DNA from 3 places in the Terrisporobacter muris genome. Region 1 is predicted to be linked to each of the others. Evidence: riboswitches for the same ligand, from Rfam matches in the RefSeq annotation. Region 1 holds a riboswitch; each other region holds the start of a gene.
What was found. Region 1 has a riboswitch for cobalamin ahead of NSA58_RS06985 (ABC transporter substrate-binding protein). Riboswitches for the same ligand answer to the same signal wherever they lie in the genome.
Positions count from the first base shown of each region.

Region 2: another riboswitch for cobalamin. It lies ahead of NSA58_RS12390 (energy-coupling factor ABC transporter permease); the one in region 1 lies ahead of NSA58_RS06985 (ABC transporter substrate-binding protein).
Region 3: another riboswitch for cobalamin. It lies ahead of pcrA (DNA helicase PcrA); the one in region 1 lies ahead of NSA58_RS06985 (ABC transporter substrate-binding protein).

Region 1 covers NZ_JANKBY010000061.1:2,346-5,635, reverse strand. Annotated here, with positions in the region: gene NSA58_RS06995 (FecCD family ABC transporter permease) at 1-264, shown strand, start outside; gene NSA58_RS06990 (ABC transporter ATP-binding protein) at 271-1,026, shown strand; cobalamin riboswitch at 1,106-1,427, shown strand; gene NSA58_RS06985 (ABC transporter substrate-binding protein) at 1,740-2,648, shown strand; gene NSA58_RS06980 (FecCD family ABC transporter permease) at 2,638-3,290, shown strand, end outside.
Region 2 covers NZ_JANKBY010000163.1:3,173-6,462, reverse strand. Annotated here, with positions in the region: gene cbiQ (cobalt ECF transporter T component CbiQ) at 1-565, opposite strand, end outside; gene NSA58_RS12395 (energy-coupling factor ABC transporter substrate-binding protein) at 552-881, opposite strand; gene NSA58_RS12390 (energy-coupling factor ABC transporter permease) at 881-1,597, opposite strand; cobalamin riboswitch at 1,805-2,090, opposite strand; gene NSA58_RS12385 (polyphosphate polymerase domain-containing protein) at 2,242-2,997, shown strand; gene NSA58_RS12380 (DUF4956 domain-containing protein) at 2,991-3,290, shown strand, end outside.
Region 3 covers NZ_JANKBY010000053.1:9,022-12,311, forward strand. Annotated here, with positions in the region: gene NSA58_RS06290 (VWA domain-containing protein) at 1-849, shown strand, start outside; cobalamin riboswitch at 940-1,114, shown strand; gene pcrA (DNA helicase PcrA) at 1,493-3,290, shown strand, end outside.

The sequences.
Region 1 (3,290 bases):
GCTATTTTAACAGGTGGATCAGTGGCACTTAGTGGAACTATTGGGTTTGTGGACTTAATAGCCCCTCATATAGTAAGAAAGGCTTTTGGTTCAAATCATAAATATGTTGTACCCATGTCTTTTTTATTTGGAGGAGGGCTAATGGTAATAACAGATTTGATTTCTAGAACCATATTTGCACCAATGGAATTACCGGTAGGAGCTGTAACAGCTTTAATAGGTGCACCGTTTTTTGCCTATGTATATTTTAAAAAAGGAAGTTGATGTTAAATGTTAGATGTTAAAAATCTTTATTGTGGTTATGATGATAAAGATATAATTAAGAATATCAGTTTTAATGTAAAAAATGGAGAAAACCTATGTATAGTTGGACCTAATGGATGTGGTAAGAGTACATTATTAAAATCTATAGCCAATATTATTGATTATAAGGGAAATATAAAAATAGATAATAAAGAAGTAACTATGCTTAGTAGAGTAGAATTGGCAAGAAAAGTAGGACTTATGAGTCAAATATCTCAATTATATTTTCCTTATACTGTTTATGATACTGTATCCTTAGGAAGATATGCATATTCAAAGGGTGCTTTCTCAAAACTTTCTTTTGAAGATAGGAAAATAATAGTAGATAGCATGAATAAAGTAGGTGTGTATGATCTTAAAGATAAGTTAATTACAGAATTATCAGGAGGTCAATTACAAAGAGTATTTTTGGCTAGGGTATTTGCTCAAGATCCAGATATAATTCTGTTAGATGAACCAACAAATCATCTTGATTTTAAAAATCAAATAGATCTTTTGGATAATCTTAATGAATGGGTAAAAGATAATAATAAGATTGTAATAGGAGTATTGCATGATTTAAATTTAGTTCAGTATTTTGCAGATAAAGTACTTATGATCAAAAAAGGAGAAGAAGTTTCTTATGGAACACCGGAAAGTGTTTTAAAAGATAAACTACTAAATGATATCTATGGAATTGATATAAAGGACTTCATGGTAAATATTTTGCAAAAATGGGCTTGATAAACGACAAAATAAAATTATATAAAATAAAAAAATTGAATAAATTACAAAATATGTTATAATGAATTGAGTAAAAATTGAATACATTAGATTTTAAGGTTCTATTTACAATAGATTAAAAGGGAAAGAGGTGTGATTCCTCTACAGCCCCCGTTACTGTAATGTGGACGAAACTCAACAATACCACTGTGAAAATTTATAAAAGAAAAGCGAATTTTGAGCAACGGAGTTGTCTGAAATTGCATGGTGCCGACGTAGTCGCTTAAAGCGGTAGCAAAGACATCTCGTTGGCGACATGAAGTATTTCGCCGACACGTCGCTCAAGCGAAGCAAATTTTTATGGGAAGGTGAGGAGTAGGATGAAGCTAAGTCAGGAGACCTGCCTAAAATCATAAAGTAGTTTCTTCGGGGTGAAGAAAATATTACATTATGGAACATTGTGTTTTAAATTTTAATATATTAAGAGAATAGATATGTATTTTTTTGATTTAATATGACAAAGCATTTATGTTTAAAATCTATGTATATATTTGCCTAACCTTTCGGTTAGGCTTTTTTTACATACAAGGATATTATATTGCTATCAAATCTGTGGAAAACTCGTGGAATTAAGCAATATCAACAAATATTGAAATGTAAAAAAAGTTACTTTTGAGCAACGGAGTTGCCTGAAGCGAAGCGAATTTTTATGACAATTTATAGGAGGAAAAGACATGAAGAAAAGAATATTAGCAATTATAACAAGTTTTATACTACTGTTTACAGTTGGATGCAGTAATAGCAAAGAGACAACTGTAACTGACAGGGAAGGAAATGAGGTTACAATACCAACAAAATTAGAAAGAATAATATCTGCAGTGCCATCAAATACTGAAGTTTTAGTAGAACTTGGTGTAGGAGATAAACTAGTTGGTGTAGATAAATATTCTGAAGGAATAGAAGGATTGAATGAAGAACTTCCCAAAATGGATATGAATAATCCAGATGCAGAAGCAATAATAGCTTTAGAGCCAGATATAATAATAGCATCAGGACACAATAAAATAGGTTCTGCAGAAGATCCATACAAAGCAATAGTTGAAGCAGGTATACCAGTAGTTTACATACCAAGTAGTGATAGTATAGAAGGTATATACAAGGATATAGAGTTTATAGCTTCTTTAGTAAATGAAGAGAAAAAAGGTGCAGAAATAATCACTGATATGAAAGAAAAAATATCTAAATACGAAGAGTTAGCTAAAACTATAAAAGATAAAAAGAAAGTATACTTTGAAATAGGTCCAGCTCCAAACTTATTTAGTTTTGGTCACAGCACATTCTTAAATGAAATGGTTGAAGTAGTAGGAGCAGAAAATGTGTTTAAAGATGAAGAAAGCTGGTTTGCCCCAACAGAAGAGGCAATATTAGATGCTAATCCAGATGTAATATTAACAAAAGTTGATTATGTTGAAGATCCAGCAGCAGAAATATTAGCACGTGATGGATGGGATAACATAACAGCTGTTAAAAATGGAGATGTTTATTATATAGATGCAAATTCAGCTGCTCGTGGAAATCAAAATATACTGAAAGCTTTAGATCAAATGGCTAAAGCTATATATCCAGATGTTTATGGAAAATAGAAATAAAAAGAAAATATTATTAAGTGTATTGATTACATTTTTTATTATAAGTATGGGAGCTTCCAATGGAAGTTCCCATATTAGCATTTTAGATACCATATCTGTTATGCTAAATAAAATTTTAAATTTACCACTTAATGAAAACATAGCATCTCCGCAAGTAGCTATAATTTGGAAAATAAGATTACCAAGAGTGTTATTAGCATTTATAGTTGGTGGATGTCTTGCTGTAAGTGGCGCTGTCATTCAATCTGTATTAAAAAATGAATTGGCATCACCATATACACTAGGTGTATCCTCAGGGGCATCTCTTGGCGCAGGGTTGGTAATTGTTTCAGGTATATCAATACCTTTACTACAAGGCTTTACCTTGCCATTAATAGGATTTATTTCTGGTTTAGCTACTGTATTTCTGGTTATAACTTTTGCATCTAAAATAGATAAAACTATGTCAAATAATACAATAATTTTAGCAGGAATGGTATTTTCTTTGTTTGTAAATGCTTTATTAACAACATTAACAGCATTTTTCACTGAGGATCTAGAAAGTATTACACTGTGGAAGATGGGAAGCTTTGCAATGAAGGGTTGGTCATATGTTGGACTTATTATACCTTTCTTTATTATAGGAATGTTAGGGGT
Region 2 (3,290 bases), on a different contig from region 1:
ATCCATTCTTTAAATTTATATATCCAAACCTAAGTTCTTGAGATTTTCTTATATCTGCAACTTCCTCCATAAATATAAATATAAACCTATACATTAGCATGGAAATTTCTAAAACTATGTCTGGTAAATGTAGTTTTTTGAATACAAATATTAATTGATTAAAAGGTGTTGTAAGCATTATAAAATAAATGCAAGTCAAACATGATAATGCTCTAAAGAATAAATGTGTTGATGATATTATAGATTCATTTGAAACACCTATATATAAACTTCCTATTTTTATACTGTATAATAAGACTTCTTTATCTTTAGAAAAAGTCAGAAGTATCATAATTATACTGATAATTAAAAATACTAGGGGAATTTTAATAAAATGAATATAATCTTTTAATTCAATCTTTGCAATCCCAACTATAACCAAACTCATTATTGCTATAATAATTAAGGATATATAATTATAAGGATTAATTAAAGATAAAATTAGTAACAACATACCTATGGCAAATTTCATATTTGGATTTACTTTAGATAACTTATTTTTATAAGCATAATCATCTATTATCATTTAATAATTCATCTCTCATCTTTTTCTTAGTTCTAGTAGTTCCAATATAATATCCTATTATTCCTGCTCCAAATGCAGCTTGAGATGCAAATAATAAACTTTCAATCTCTCCACTTGCAGGCTCTATTATACTGCTAAACCATGGTTCATACTCTGGATTTATTTCAGTTATTACACCTTCAGCCTCTCCATCTGCTCCACCAAACTCTGCTCCTTTTTGAGTTATTAATGGGACAATAATTATAGCTAAAACTAAAAGAAGTAAAGTGATTGTTAATTTAATACTACTTGATTTTTTTCTTGTTGAACTTTGCATTATGCTAACACCTCTCTTTCTTCATTTTCAGTTATAAAGTTATAAACTATAACTGTAAGTAATCCTTCTGCTATTGCTATAGGTACTTGAGTAATAAAGAACACTCCTAAGAATTTTACTGCTGATACCATAAATCCACCTGCTGGATCTGGGAAAGCAAAACCTAGTTGGAAAGATGTTACAGTATATGTTAACAAATCTCCTAAAGCTGCTGCTAAAAATACTGCCATTTTTTTATCTATTTTATCTTTACATAATTTCCATATTCCAAAAGAAACTAATGGTCCTACAATTGCCATGGAAAAAGCATTTGCTCCTAAAGTTGTAATTCCACCATGCGCCAATAATAAGGCTTGGAATAATAATACTATTGTCCCTAAAACTACAGTTGCACTAGGTCCGAATAATATTGCTGCAAGGCCTACACCCGTTGGATGCGAACAACTACCTGTAACTGATGGAATTTTTAATGCTGATAATACAAAAACGAAAGCTCCACAAAGAGCTAATAATAATTTCTTTTTAGGTTGCTCTTTTACTATTTTAGTAATATTTTTAAGTCCTACTATAAAGAAAGGTATAAATATTACCCACCAAATTATTGCCCAGTTTACTGGTAAAAAGCCTTCCATAATGTGCATTGCATTTGAGATTACTGGTGTAGTCATTAACATAAATGCTGCTATTAATGACCATTTTACATTACTTTTTTTCATACTACATACATCTCCCTTTTAATTATTTTTAGGGTGTATATCTTATTATTTTAATTCATTTAACTAAGATTTCTTGTTGTAACTAAATATTTTGCTTACTTAATTAGTTGATAATTAAAAAAAGCCTAACCGAAAGGCTAGGCTCGTATCTCTTAATTTCCAACATAAAATGTTTTCTAATAAGATACTTCCTTCACCCCGAAGAAATTTCTTTTTATACTCTAGGCAGGTCTCCTGACTTAGCTTCATCCTACTCCTCACCTTCCCATAAAAAATTCACTACGTTCATATTACCAACGATATGACTTTGCTAATGCTTTAAACGACTACGTCGGCGCCATGCAATTTTAGTCAAATCCGTTGCTCAAATTCCATTCGTAACTTTTTTACAGTGGTTTGTTGAGTTTCGTCCACATTACAGTAACGGGGGCTGTAGAGGGTTCTCACCTCTTTCCCTATTAATCTTTAAAGAACCTAAAATATTTTTTATTATTCTTTCACTTTAATTCTATACCAATTTTTGTAAATATTCTATAAAAAGTTTGATTTTTATAAAAATGTATTAACAGATTTTCTTTAAGATTATTTTAAGGTTAAATTATTATACTCATGGTGTAAAACAATTGATAAAAGAGGTGAAAAATATGGCAATAAAGTCCTTTAAACGTTATGAGAAAAAGTTTTTAATAACAGAAAATCAATATAATGAATTAATTCCAAAACTTCTGGATTATATGAATCCTGATAAATTTTGTCAAAACAATAGAACTTACAGTATCTATAATATCTATTATGATACTGAAAATAGCGATGTAATAAGACATTCCATATCAAAACCATATTATAAAGAAAAACTCAGACTAAGAAGCTATACGATACCAACTAATGCTAATGATAGAGTATTCTTAGAATTAAAGAAAAAAATCAAGGGTATTGTTAGCAAGCGAAGACTTTCTCTGTCCTTAGGTGAAGCTTATGAATTTCTTTATAACAATAAAAAACCTGTGGTTAAAGATTATATGGATAAACAAGTACTTCATGAAATAGAATACTATATTAGTAAAACAAAAGTATATCCTACTGTATTTATATCTTATGAAAGAAATGCTTTTTTCTGTAAGGATAATCCTGATTTTAGAGTAACATTTGATTCAAGAGTTTTGACTAGAAGAAATCATCTACTTTTAGAAGAAGGAAGTTTTGGTGAAGATGTCGTTGGAGATGGAAAATATCTTATGGAAGTAAAGATATTAGGTGCCATACCTTTATGGTTTACAAAAGTTTTATCTGAACTTGAAATTTATCCAACTCATTTTTCAAAGTATGGAAATGAATTTATGAAATATTGTTTAAATAATAAAGAAAATAATGAAATAAAAATAGGAGCTGAAATATGTTAGAAACAATAATATCCTCAACAACAGGAGAATCATTTACTCTTATTAATTCTCTACTAGTAATAGGTACATCTATTATACTAGGAATTTTAATAAGTGTAGTTTATATGAAAACACATGAAAAAGATAATTTTAATTCTGGATTTAGTACAACCTTAATTATGTTGCCTGTAATAATATCTATAATTATCCTATTAGTTGGCAACAATGTAGCTAGAGCCTTCTCTTTAGCTGGAGCATTTTCCATAATTCGTTTTAGGAGTGCCCCAGGAGATCCAAAGGATATTGCATATATA
Region 3 (3,290 bases), on a different contig from region 1:
GAATGTAACAATGCTTTTCAACTAAAATATGTTACTAGGCAAAAAGAAAATAATTTATATAAATATAGAGATAATATTAAATTACATAAAAGAAGCATTAATAAACTAAAGGAAAGTATATCAAGAATATTAGTAGAAGAAAGTGCTATTGATAGAATTTATTCTGATGGAGGAACTATTTGTGCCAATAGGGCATGGAGAATAGGAAGAAGTAATAATACCAAAGTATTTTATAAAGATATACGAAATGAAAAAGGAAAATATGTAATAGATATATTGCTAGATGCCAGCGGCTCACAAAGTAGAAATCAATTTAATGTGGCTATACAAGCATATATAATTGCTATGGCATTAACTTCTGTAGGTATTCCAAATAGGGTTATGGGATATCTAAGTTTTTTAGATTACACCATATTGAAACGATATAGAAATTATAACGATGATATTAATTCTTGTGAAAATATATTCGAATATTTTTCAGCAGGAAATAATAGAGATGGACTAGCAATAAAGGCAACTTGTGATGATTTAATAGAAAGAGAAGAAGAAAATAAAATTCTTATAGTTCTTAGTGATGGAAAGCCTAATGATGTGAAAATTGGGAAAGATAGATCTAGAAGTTTAAGAGGAGAAGCATCATATAAAGGTATTATTGGAGTGAAAGACACAGCTTTAGAAGTTAGAAAAGCAAGAAAGCAAGGTATACTTGTACTGGGAGTTTTTACTGGCAAAGAAAGCGATTTAGATGCAGAAAAAATGATTTATGGCAAAGACTTTATTTATACTAAGGATATAGAAAGATTTGCAGATATTGTTGCTATGTATTTGAAGAAAATAATAAAAAATTAAAATATTTTAGGAAAACATATATCGAAATATTTGGTAAAAAATAACAAATTATTTTATTTATGTGCTATAATTATATTAGTTCAAAATTAAATTAATTAAAATATTTTAGGTTCTTGTTTAAGATTAATAGGGAAAAAGGTGAGATACCTTTGCAGCCCCCGCTACTGTAATGTGGACGAAACTTTTAACCACTGTGGAAAACATGGGAAGGAAAAGAAGTAGGATGAAGCAGAGCCAGGAGACCTGCCTATAATATAAAGCCATTTCTTCGGGGAAGGAGAAATATCTTAATAAAAATTTTTATTTGAAGATATTGTGCCTAACTTGAAGTTAGGCACTTTTTACATATAATGAAATTATATTATCATAGCGCTCACATAGTGGCTTAAAGTGGTAACGAAGCTATTTCATTTATATGATCGAAGTGAATTTTAAATTGCCCTCAACCTATTTTATTTCAAAATAGTTTGAAAATAGAATAACCCTTAACCTATGCCTTAGGATTCTCCAAAGTCCTAAGGCCTTTTTTTGAGGAATAGTATTTTATAATTTATTCATGGGAATTATTATAGTATTATGAAATTTGAAGAAAAATCAGAATTAGATTAAAATATATTTATATGAGCATTATAGGAGGATATATATGATTTCAGATATAATAGAAAAATTAAATCCCGCTCAGAGAGAAGCAGTAGAGAATACAGAAGGCGCTGTATTAATACTTGCTGGAGCTGGGTCAGGAAAGACTAGAGTTTTAACTACTAGAATAGGATATCTTATGGAAGATAAGGATGTTAAAGCCGAAAATATATTAGCAATAACATTTACTAATAAGGCTGCCAATGAGATGAGGGAAAGGGTAGAAGAAACTTTGGAAGGAACCGATACTAAAGAAATGTGGATTACAACATTCCACTCTTGCTGTGTTCGTATCCTTAGAAAAAGTATAAATAAAATAGGTTATAACAGAAGTTTCGTTATATATGATAGTCCAGACCAAGTAACTTTAATTAAAGACTGTATGAGAGAGTTGGACATTAGTGATAAAGCCTTTGACCCTAAATATGTATTAAGTTGCATATCTAATGCAAAGGATAAACTATATTCTCCTAAAAAGTATTTAAAATTAAATGAAGGAGATATATCTAAAACAAAAGTAGGGGAAATATATGCCCTATATCAAGATCGTTTAAAAAGAAATAGTGCACTAGACTTTGATGATTTAATAATGAAAACAGTTGAGTTATTTAAAGAATGTCCAGATGTATTAGACTTTTATAGAAATAAATTTAGATACATAATGGTCGATGAATATCAAGATACAAGTAAAGCTCAATATGAGTTAATAAAATTATTAGCTAAGCAACATCAAAATATTTGTGTTGTTGGAGATGATGATCAAAGTATTTATGGTTGGAGAGGCGCTGACATAAGAAACATTCTTGAATTCGAAAGAGATTATGATAATGTTAAAATAGTAAAACTTGAGCAAAACTACAGGTCAACACAAGTAATATTGGATGCAGCTAACCATGTTATTGCTAATAATACAGAAAGAAAAAGAAAAAGACTTTGGAGTGATAAAAAGGAAGGGCAGCTAATAAAAATTCAATTGGCAGAAAATGAAATTGAAGAAGGTGATTTCATAATAAATACTATTTCATATATGAAAAGATATGAAGATAGAGATTACAAAGATTTTGCAGTTTTATATAGAGCCAATGCCCAAGCTCGTTCTGTGGAAGATGCTTTAAATAGAGCGGGGATACCATACAATATTTATGGTGGTATAAAATTCTATGAAAGGAAAGAAATAAAGGATATTATAGCTTATCTTAGAGTAATACAAAATCCTCAGGATGATGTATCTTTAAAAAGAATAATTAATGTTCCTAGACGTGGTATAGGACTTAGAACTATAGAAAAAATAGAAGACAGAGCTAGTTTAAAAGAAGAAAGTATTTATTCCGTACTTATTGATATAGAAGATAACTCAGATATATCGAGAAAAGCTAGAGCAAGTATAAGTGAATTTGTAGATTTAATGTCCACACTAAGAAGTTTTACAGGAATATATACTGTTAGCCAAGTAATTGAAAAAGTATTAGATATAACAGGATATAAGGATGAATTGTTAAAAGAAAAGAACAATGAAGGGGAAGATAGATTAGAAAACTTACAAGAACTTATATCAGTTGCTCTAGAGTTTGAGAGTTCAAGTGATGATAAGAGTTTAGAATCATTCCTAACAAATGTTGCACTTAATGCAGAACCAGATAATGAAGAAGAAGAAGAAGATAGAGTTTCATTAATGACTATACATTCATCAAAAGGTCTTGAATTCCCGGTTGTATTTTTAGCAGGAATGGAGGAAAAAATATTCCCAATTTCTAGGGCTATTCAATCTATGAAAGATAGCGATATAGAAGAAGAAAGAAGGC